DNA from 2 places in the Bradyrhizobium guangdongense genome. Region 2 is predicted to be linked to the other one. Evidence: predicted binding sites of a transcription regulator. Region 2 holds the regulator's gene; the other holds the start of a gene.
The links. Region 2 encodes LexA, which represses DNA repair genes until DNA is damaged. Its sites were predicted from a motif close to TGTTCNNNNTGTGTTCNG; they were not measured.

Region 1 (4,426 bases), 1.6 Mb from region 2:
CGTCGAACACCGCATCCAGCCGGTTTGACGCGGTCTCGTCCGGTCCCATGATGCGGAAATTTCGTTCCCCGGCGTTGAGCCGGATGACGTCGCGCAGGAATTTGCCGAGCTCGCGCGTCGCTTCTCCCGTCACAGAGCCTGGCTGCGGCACCTCGAGGGCAAATTTGCGGAAGTCCGGCAGCTTCAGGTCCTTCTTCAGCAGGCCGCCATTGGCGTGGGGATTGGCGCCCATGCGCCTGTTGCCCTGGGGAGCGAGCGCCTGCAGCTCGGGAACGAGCGCGCCGTTCTTGTCGAACAGTTTTTCAGGCTCGTAGCTGCGCATCCAGTCCTCAAGGATCTTCAAATGCGCCGGCTCCTCGCGACAACTTGCGACCGGCACCTGATGCGCGCGCCAAAAGCCTTCGACTTTCTTGCTGTCGACTTCCTTCGGGCCGGTCCAGCCCTTCGGGCTGCGCAGAACGATCATCGGCCAGCGCGGCCGCTCGATCGTCTTGCGCCCGTCGCGGGCGTGCTGCTGGATCGAGCGGATGCTGGCGAGCGCGACGTCGAGCGCATCGGCCATGGCCCGGTGCATTACCTTGGGATCGTCGCCTTCGACGAACAGCGGCTCGTGGCCGAAGCCGCGGAAGAGCTCGCGGATCTCGCTGTCGGGCATCCGGCCGAGCACGGTCGGGTTGGCGATCTTGTAGCCGTTGAGGTGCAGGATCGGCAGCACCGCGCCGTCATGCGCCGGGTTCAGGAACTTGTTGGAGTGCCAGGACGCCGCGAGCGGGCCGGTCTCGGCCTCGCCGTCGCCGACGACGCAGGCGACGATGAGGTCGGGATTGTCGAGCGCCGCGCCGTAGGCGTGCACCAGCGCGTAGCCGAGCTCGCCGCCTTCGTGGATCGAGCCCGGCGTCTCCGGCGCCGCGTGGCTCGGAATGCCTCCAGGGAAGGAGAACTGCCTGAACAGCTTGCGCAATCCGTCCGTATCGCGCCCGATATCGGGGTAGATCTCGCTGTAGCTGCCTTCGAGATAAGTGTTGGCGACCATGCCGGGTCCGCCATGGCCGGGACCGCAGACATAGATGACGTCGAGATCCTGGGCGCGGATGGCGCGGTTGAGGTGGGCATAGATGAAGTTCAGCCCCGGCGTCGTGCCCCAATGACCGAGCAGCCGCGGCTTGATGTGCGCAGGGACCAACGGCTCGCGCAGGAGCGGATTGTCCAGAAGATAGATCTGTCCAACGGAGAGGTAGTTCGCCGCCCGCCAATAGCGATCAAGGAGATCGAGGTCGCTGCTTGCAGCGGCCGATTGTTGTTGAGATGTCATATTCCTGCCGACCTTCACCGGAGATCGTCACCAACCGAGTTCCGGCGAGATCGATCCTTTGCCGGCATCAAACGGCATCGGGGTCACGCGGTGTTGCGTGAGGTCAAACCTCGGCGCGTGAAGTTTGGGCAGCGCTACTGTGCATGGGGTTGTTTTCGCGTTTTCGATTCTTGTTCTTGATTTGTTCCTTTTGCGTGTTATCTTGCTTGCATGAGTCCAGCATCTTCTTCTGCTCTCAAGCACCCGCCGGTCACGGCGCCCTCCGAGCCGGCGGGTGCGCCTTCTGATTTCCCCGCCGATTTTACAGAACTTGGTGTCGCCATCGACCGCGCACGCCGGCGAGGGCGGGGCGCCCAGTCCAATGCCAGTGGCCGTTATGAGGCCGAGGCGCGCGTCGCCTTCGATGACGGTTGGCAGAGCCTTGAGGAACTGCCGCCGTTCAAGACCAGTGTCGGTGTCGATACGTCGCGCAAGGTGATTACCCGCAACGATTCCCCCGACATCGGCTTCGATCGCTCGATCAATCCCTATCGCGGCTGCGAGCACGGCTGCGTCTATTGCTTCGCGCGGCCGACGCACGCCTATCTCGGCCTGTCGCCGGGGCTCGACTTCGAGGCAAAGCTGTTCGTGAAGCCCGAGGCGCCTGTTCTGCTCGAGAAGGAGCTCGCGGCATCAGGCTATGAGCCGCGGATGATCGCGATCGGCACCAACACCGATCCCTATCAGCCGATCGAGCGCGAGCGTAAAATCATGCGCGGCATTCTGGAGGTGCTGGAGCGCACCGGCCATCCCGTCGGCATCGTCACCAAATCCGCGCTGGTCACACGAGACATCGACATTCTCGCAGCGATGGCCAGGCGCAACCTTGCCAAGGTCGCGATTTCGGTGACCTCGCTCGATCCGAAGCTGGCGCGGACCATGGAGCCGAGGGCCTCGACGCCGCCGAAGCGACTGGAGGCGCTGAAGCAGCTCTCGGAGGCCGGCATTCCGACCACCGTGATGGTCGCGCCCGTGATCCCCGCGCTGAACGATTCCGAGATCGAGCGCATTCTCGATGCGGCCGCGCATGCCGGCGTCAAGGAAGCGTCCTACGTGCTGCTGCGGCTGCCGCTCGAGGTGCGCGATCTCTTCCGCGAATGGCTGATGGCGAACTATCCGGACCGCTACCGCCACGTTTTCACGCTGATCCGCGACATGCGCGGCGGTCGCGATTACGATTCGAAATGGGGTGAGCGGATGAAGGGCACCGGACCGATGGCCTGGACCATCGGCCGCCGCTTCGAGATCGCCTGCGACAGGCTCGGTCTCAACAAGCGCCGCTCGAAGCTGACAACGGATCACTTTGTGCGACCGAAGCAGAACGGCGAGCAGCTCAGCCTGTTCTGACAGACGAGGTCCCGCGAGGCGTGCGATGAGTAAGGAACTACCGGCCCCGGTGCCGCGACTGACGGTGATCACGCTCGGCGTCAGCGACATCCGCACCAGCATCGCCTTTTACGACGCGCTCGGCTTTTCACGCCGGCTGAAGGCGACAGGCGAGGCCGTCGCGTTCTACGACACCGGCGGTCCGCTGCTTGCCCTGTTTCACTGGGACCAGCTCGCTGCCGATGCCAGGCTGCCTCACAAGCCGAGGCCCACGACCTTCCGCGGCGTCACGCTGGCGTGGAACTGCGCCTCGCGCGAGGAGGTCGATGCGGTGCTGATGTTTGCGCTCAGCAAAGGCGCCATCCTGCTCAAGTCCGCGCATGAGACCGATTACGGCGGCTATTCCGGCTATTTCGCCGATCCCGACGGCCATCCCTGGGAGGTCGTGGTCGCGCCCGGCATCGAAGTCGGCGACGACAGGCGGGTGCATCTGGCGGACTGACGCTGATGAATAACGGGAATTGCGTGGGGTTCCCGGTTGCGCTGGCCGGGCGGCTTGCGCACGATCCCGGCCATGATTCGGGACAAATCCGCCAAGAAGCCGGCCAAGGACGCGCTGGAGAAGGACGTTGCCAGGAAGGCCGCGCCGGCCAAGGCGAGCTTCCGCCGCGAGCGCGCGCTGATCAAGCGCGGCGTCTGGCCGATCGCGGGCTGCGACGAGGCCGGCCGCGGGCCGCTGGCCGGCCCGGTGGTGGCGGCCGCGGTGATTCTCGATCCCGACCGCATCCCGCGCGGCATCGATGATTCGAAACGGCTGACGGCGGAAGAACGCGAAAAGCTGTTCGACAAGATCTGCGCCACCGCCCAGGTCTCGGTCGCCATCGCTTCGCCCGCGCGCATCGACCGCGACAACATCCTGCGCGCCTCGCTGTGGGCGTTGAAGCGCGCGGTGCTCGCGCTGCCCGAAGCGCCCCGCCATGTCTTCGTCGACGGCCGCGATCGGCTCGACACGCCTTGCGACTGCGAGGCCGTGATCGGCGGTGACGGCATCGTCCTGTCGATCGCCGCCGCGTCCATCGTCGCCAAGGTGACGCGCGACCGGCTGATGTGCGCGCTGGCGCAGGACTGCCCGGGCTACGGCTTCGAGCAGCACAAGGGCTATGGCGTCCCGGAGCATCTCGACGCGCTCAACCGCCTCGGCCCCACAATCCATCACCGCAGCTTCTTCGCCCCGGTCGCTGCCGCCCGCGCCAAGCATATGCCCTGGACGGTCGAACCGGTGCGCGATCTGTTCGAGCCCGCCGAACTCGAAGTGCAGGCGGAGACGAGCGTTGAAATCAATGTTTCAGCAGGTCTCTAGCGCAGACGGTCGTTGCCACGACGCGCAGCGCGCTTTATCAAAATAGTCTTGAGCGAATAGGGCCGGCTGGACGGGTTGGCTGCATCTTTCGGGCGTTGCATGCGGTTTACCTCCCTGGTCATCGAGCTCATTCGCGCCCGGCCGCGGCTGATCGTCTGGATCGCTGTGCTGCTCCAGGCAGCGATGTGGCTGCTGGTCGCTCTGTTGTTCTATCGCAGCCCGCCCGGCAGCCTTGCGACCCTGCTGGCCTTCGGCCGGGAATATCAGGTCGGCACTGATCTCGGCCCGCCGCTCTCGATCTGGCTCGCCGACATCGCCTATCGCGCCGCGGGCGGCCACATGTTCGGCGTCTACGTGCTCGCTGAGCTCTGCGAGATCGCGACCTTTGT
Region 2 (4,426 bases):
GCATCGATGACGCCGTAGGCGGTCGCGTGCTGTTTGGCATCTACGCCCCGGCAACGGTCTTTCGAGCCTGCTGTCGCCGCGCATCGATCCCGCCCGCGTGCACGATCTGCTTGGCTGGGCGCCGCGCAATCCTTTGTTGCCGCTCAGCGTCGGCAGGACGCCGGGCGCGCAGTCATCTGTCGAAGATTTTTGACAAGACCGGCGTCAGCCGGCAGGCCGAGCTGGTGCGGCTGTTGATGCAGAAGTAGCTCACGTCAGCGCCCGCTTACCATTTTGCCTCGCGGCGCGCTCTCGGCTAGAACGCTTGCCGCAACGTGATCATTGCCTCGCCCAAGCAGGAGCTTTCACCCGTGGCCCTCATGCCGGTTTCCGACGCGCTCGCCGCGGTGCTTGCCGGCGTGGAGCCGCTGCCGGAAGAAATGATTGCCCTCGATGAGGCCTTCCATCGCGTGCTTGCGCGCGATGTCGCGGCGCGGCGCACGCAACCGCCGCAAGCGATGTCAGCGATGGATGGCTATGCCGTCCGCGCGGCAGACGCGGCAAGGGTGGACGCGCAGCTCACCGTCATTGGAGAGGTCGCGGCCGGACGGCCCTTCGCAGGAGCTGTCGGCGCTGGTGAAGCGGTACGAATCTTCACCGGCGGAGTCGTTCCCGATGGCGCGGACGCCGTCGTGATCCAGGAGGACACGGTCACAGACGGCAAGCGCGTCACGATCAAAGAGGCCGCGATTAGCGGCCGGCACATCCGCCCCGCAGGCATCGACTTTCACGAAGGCGACGTGCTGCTCCGTCAGGGGACCCGATTGACCGATCGCGGGCTCGCGCTCGCAGCGGGCATGAACCACCCGCAGCTTCCCGTTCGTCGTCGTCCGAAGGTCGCGATCCTCGCCACCGGCGACGAGCTGGTGATGCCGGGCACCACCCCCGGTCATGGCCAGATCGTCTATTCCAACGGCTATGCCCTGCACGCGCTCGCCCGTAGCGAGGGCGCCGACACCATCGACTTTGGCGTCGCCGCCGACACGCTCGAAGCCACCACCGCGGGCATCCGCCGCGCGCGCCAGTCCGGCGCCGACATCCTGATCACGACCGGCGGCGCCTCGGTCGGCGACCACGATCTGGTGCAGCAGGCGCTTCGGGACGAAGGCACCTCGATGGCGTTCTGGAAGATCGCGATGCGGCCGGGAAAGCCGATGATGCACGGGCGTCTCGGGGCCATGCGCGTGATCGGCCTGCCCGGCAATCCCGTGTCATCCTACGTGTGCGGTTTCCTGTTCATGGTGCCGCTGATTCGCGCGCTCTCAGGCCATTCGGTGGTTCATCACTGCCGCGAGCGCGCGGTGCTCGGGCGCGATGTCCGCGCCAACGACCAGCGCGAGGATTACCTCCGCGCGCGTCTCGAAGTGCGTGACGATGGCACGCTCATCGCCGTTCCCGTCAATCACCAGGACTCCTCGCTGCTTGCGAATCTCGCTGCGGCACAGGCACTTCTCGTGCGCCCGCCGTTCGCCCCCAAGGCCGAAGCGGGAGCGCCTTGCGAGGTGCTGCGACTGCCTGTTTGAACACAGCGTTCGCAACCGTTCCGCGAACTTTGTCGCGTTCACGGTAAATTAAGCAGTTGCGGAACATGTATCGAACATATAGTGTCCGTTCATGATTTGTTTCGAGCATGTAACGGCTTATCGCTGACTTCAGCGTCTCGGAATCGAACGACATCGTCAGGGGGATTTTGGTCGAGATGTTAACGCGCAAACAATACGAGCTCCTGCGGTTCATCAGCGAGCGGCTGAAGGAAAGCGGCGTGCCGCCCTCCTTCGACGAGATGAAGGACGCGCTCGATCTGCGTTCGAAGTCGGGCATCCACCGCCTGATCACCGCGCTCGAGGAGCGTGGCTTCATCCGCCGCCTGCCGAACCGCGCCCGCGCGATCGAAGTGATCAAGCTGCCCGAGCTCCAGGCCGCCGCCGGTAACCGCCGCGGCTTCACCCCGAGCGTGATCGAGGGCAATCTCGGCAAGGTGCGCACGACATCGAGCCCGCCCGCCGACGAGGGCGAACGCCCCGTCGCAGTGCCGGTGATGGGCCGCATCGCGGCTGGTACGCCGATCGAGGCGCTGCAGACCCGCAGCCACACCATCAGCGTCCCGCCGGACATGCTCGGCGCAGGCGAGCACTACGCACTCGAAGTGCGCGGCGATTCGATGGTCGATGCCGGCATTCTCGACGGCGACATGGCGCTGATCCAACGCAACGAGAGTTGCGACACCGGCGATATCGTGGTCGCGCTGATCGACGACGAGGAAGCCACCCTGAAACGTTTCCGCCGCCGCGGCGCCTCCATTGCGCTCGAGCCGGCGAATGCCGCCTATGAAGTCCGCATCCTGCCGCCCAACCGGGTGAAGATCCAGGGCAAGCTGATCGGGCTGTACCGGAAGTACTAAGCGCTCTCGCGCGAGCAAACGATGGAGCGGACGATTGTCCGCTCCGGCTGGATAGTCTTTCTGGTTTTGCACAGATTATCCGGCCATCTCTCCAGCGCTAAATCCCCGGCAGGCTGCAACGAAGCGAAGCCTTCATTGCTTCAAAGGCCTCGAGACCGAGGAGACCACCATGCGCAAGATCATCCTGAGCACCGTCACGACGGCCCTGATCGCCGCGTCAGCGCCGAACGCCTTCGCCGCGCAACCGCAGCATCACGTCCGCAAGGCGCAGCAAGCGACAAGCCAGCAATCCCGCAATGCCCTCAACTCCGTCCAGCAGTCGGCCTGGCCATATTCGGGCTGGTCGGCACCGGCCGGACATTGATGCTCCGGATATTGATGCAGAAGGTCTGCCGAATGCGCCGGAGCAGGCTTTGTTCCTAGGCGTTCGGGAAAGATATTGTGATTATGGCCAGCGGACCCAAGCCGCAGATTTGCCTACAACCAAGCAGAGCCTCGCAGACTTACACTCTGATAGAGGCCTGTGCCTCCAGGACAGAGGCGCGGGTTGCTATCCTGATAGAGGAGCACCCGATGTGTGACTATAGCCTGCATGCCGTCGCGACGCGTCCCGCAGAAGTCGGCGAGACGATCGTCACGACAACGTTCCGCGGCACCTCGACACGCGGCTTCGCCTCCGAAGCCGACATGTCCGTCGCGGTCTGCCTGCTGCCGGGAACGGAGCTCGCCTTCGCCGATAACGTCCGCTACGACAACAGGTGGATCTGGACGCGCACCGTCAACTCGCGCGTCGGCAAGTTCGGCAAGATCGATCCGCACGTTCCCGATCGTCATCACGATGCGATCGAATTCCCCGATGGCAAATATGTCTTGGTGACCCAGCTCGTCGAAGGCCAGCGCGCCACCGTGCTGCAACTGCCCGTGACCCAGCCGCTCGGCGAGCGCGAGCACAAGCCGCAGATCATCGCCGACAGTCGTCCGACACCGCCGCGTCTGCCGATCGGCTGAAAGACCGGTTTTAGTCCTCGGCCTGGAAGTCGGCCTCCGACGGAGTTGCGTCCCGAGCGCGTGGCGCCGCCGACCGTGGCATGAGGGTCAGTTCGAAATCTCCTTCGCCGGCTGCCGCCGGCGACCAGGGGCGGTTTGCGCCCCTCGCCCTTACCGACTGGACCGCAAACCCGTCGCCGCGCTGCGTCAGCGCCAGCGCGCCTTGTCGCGCAAGACGCGGCCGATCGACCACCATCGCGGCGCAATCCGGCGGCGCCGGCCTTGATGTCACCACCAGCGCGGCCCGACTGCAATCATCGGCCGGCGCATCGCTGCGCAGCGCCAGCGCGATCATGCGACCATCGGCGAGTGGCGCCACGCAACCGGACTCGTCGCACGACACCCCGTCACCGAGCGCGGCACTGCCGGCATCGCGCGGGTCAGCGTCGGCCGCGAGCCACTCCTTGAGCAGGAAAGCGTCCTTGTTCGTCCTGATCAGATGCAACTCCCCGTCCCTGCCCCGCACCGCGACGTTCTGGCCGTTACCGGCAATGAGAATGTCGGGCTGCCGAACCGACAGGGCCCAGATCGTTGCCGCCACGAGCACGAGCGCACCCGACCAGCGCAGCGGCGTGCGCAGCAGGCCCATCAGGACGAGGCCGAGGCTCGCTGCAATCAGCGGCGCAGTACCGAAGGCGGCAACATGGCCGACCGCGCCTGGCAATGCCGCCACCCAGCGCGTGACCACAATCATCCAGTCGATGCCAATCCCCATCAGCCACCAGAACACACCGTCCAGTCCGAACGGTGCGGCGAGCAATCCCAGGAGCCCGGCCGGCATCACCAGCGCGGAGACCACTGGCATCGCAGCGAGATTGGCGAGCACGCCGTAGGGCGTGACGCGATGGAAGTGGAACGCGGCGTAAGGTGTGGTCGCGAGCCCCGCGATCATCGAGGCCATGAACAGCATCGCGATCTCGCGGCCGCCCCACAGCGCGA

Region 1: the regulator LexA is predicted to act here: its motif matches at 1,484-1,501, upstream of X265_RS28360 (PA0069 family radical SAM protein).

The regions. Positions count from the first base shown of each region.
Region 1 is NZ_CP030051.1:5,936,984-5,941,409, reverse strand. It holds gene X265_RS28365 (phosphoketolase family protein) at 1-1,312, opposite strand, end outside; gene X265_RS28360 (PA0069 family radical SAM protein) at 1,523-2,698, shown strand; gene X265_RS28355 (VOC family protein) at 2,724-3,179, shown strand; gene rnhB (ribonuclease HII) at 3,252-4,037, shown strand; gene X265_RS28345 (glycosyltransferase family 39 protein) at 4,137-4,426, shown strand, end outside.
Region 2 is NZ_CP030051.1:4,301,370-4,305,795, forward strand. It holds gene X265_RS20585 (hypothetical protein) at 1-248, shown strand, start outside; gene X265_RS20590 (molybdopterin molybdotransferase MoeA) at 351-1,562, shown strand; gene lexA (transcriptional repressor LexA) at 1,739-2,440, shown strand; gene X265_RS20600 (hypothetical protein) at 2,610-2,804, shown strand; gene X265_RS20605 (hypothetical protein) at 3,014-3,448, shown strand; gene X265_RS20610 (ComEC/Rec2 family competence protein) at 3,459-4,426, opposite strand, start outside.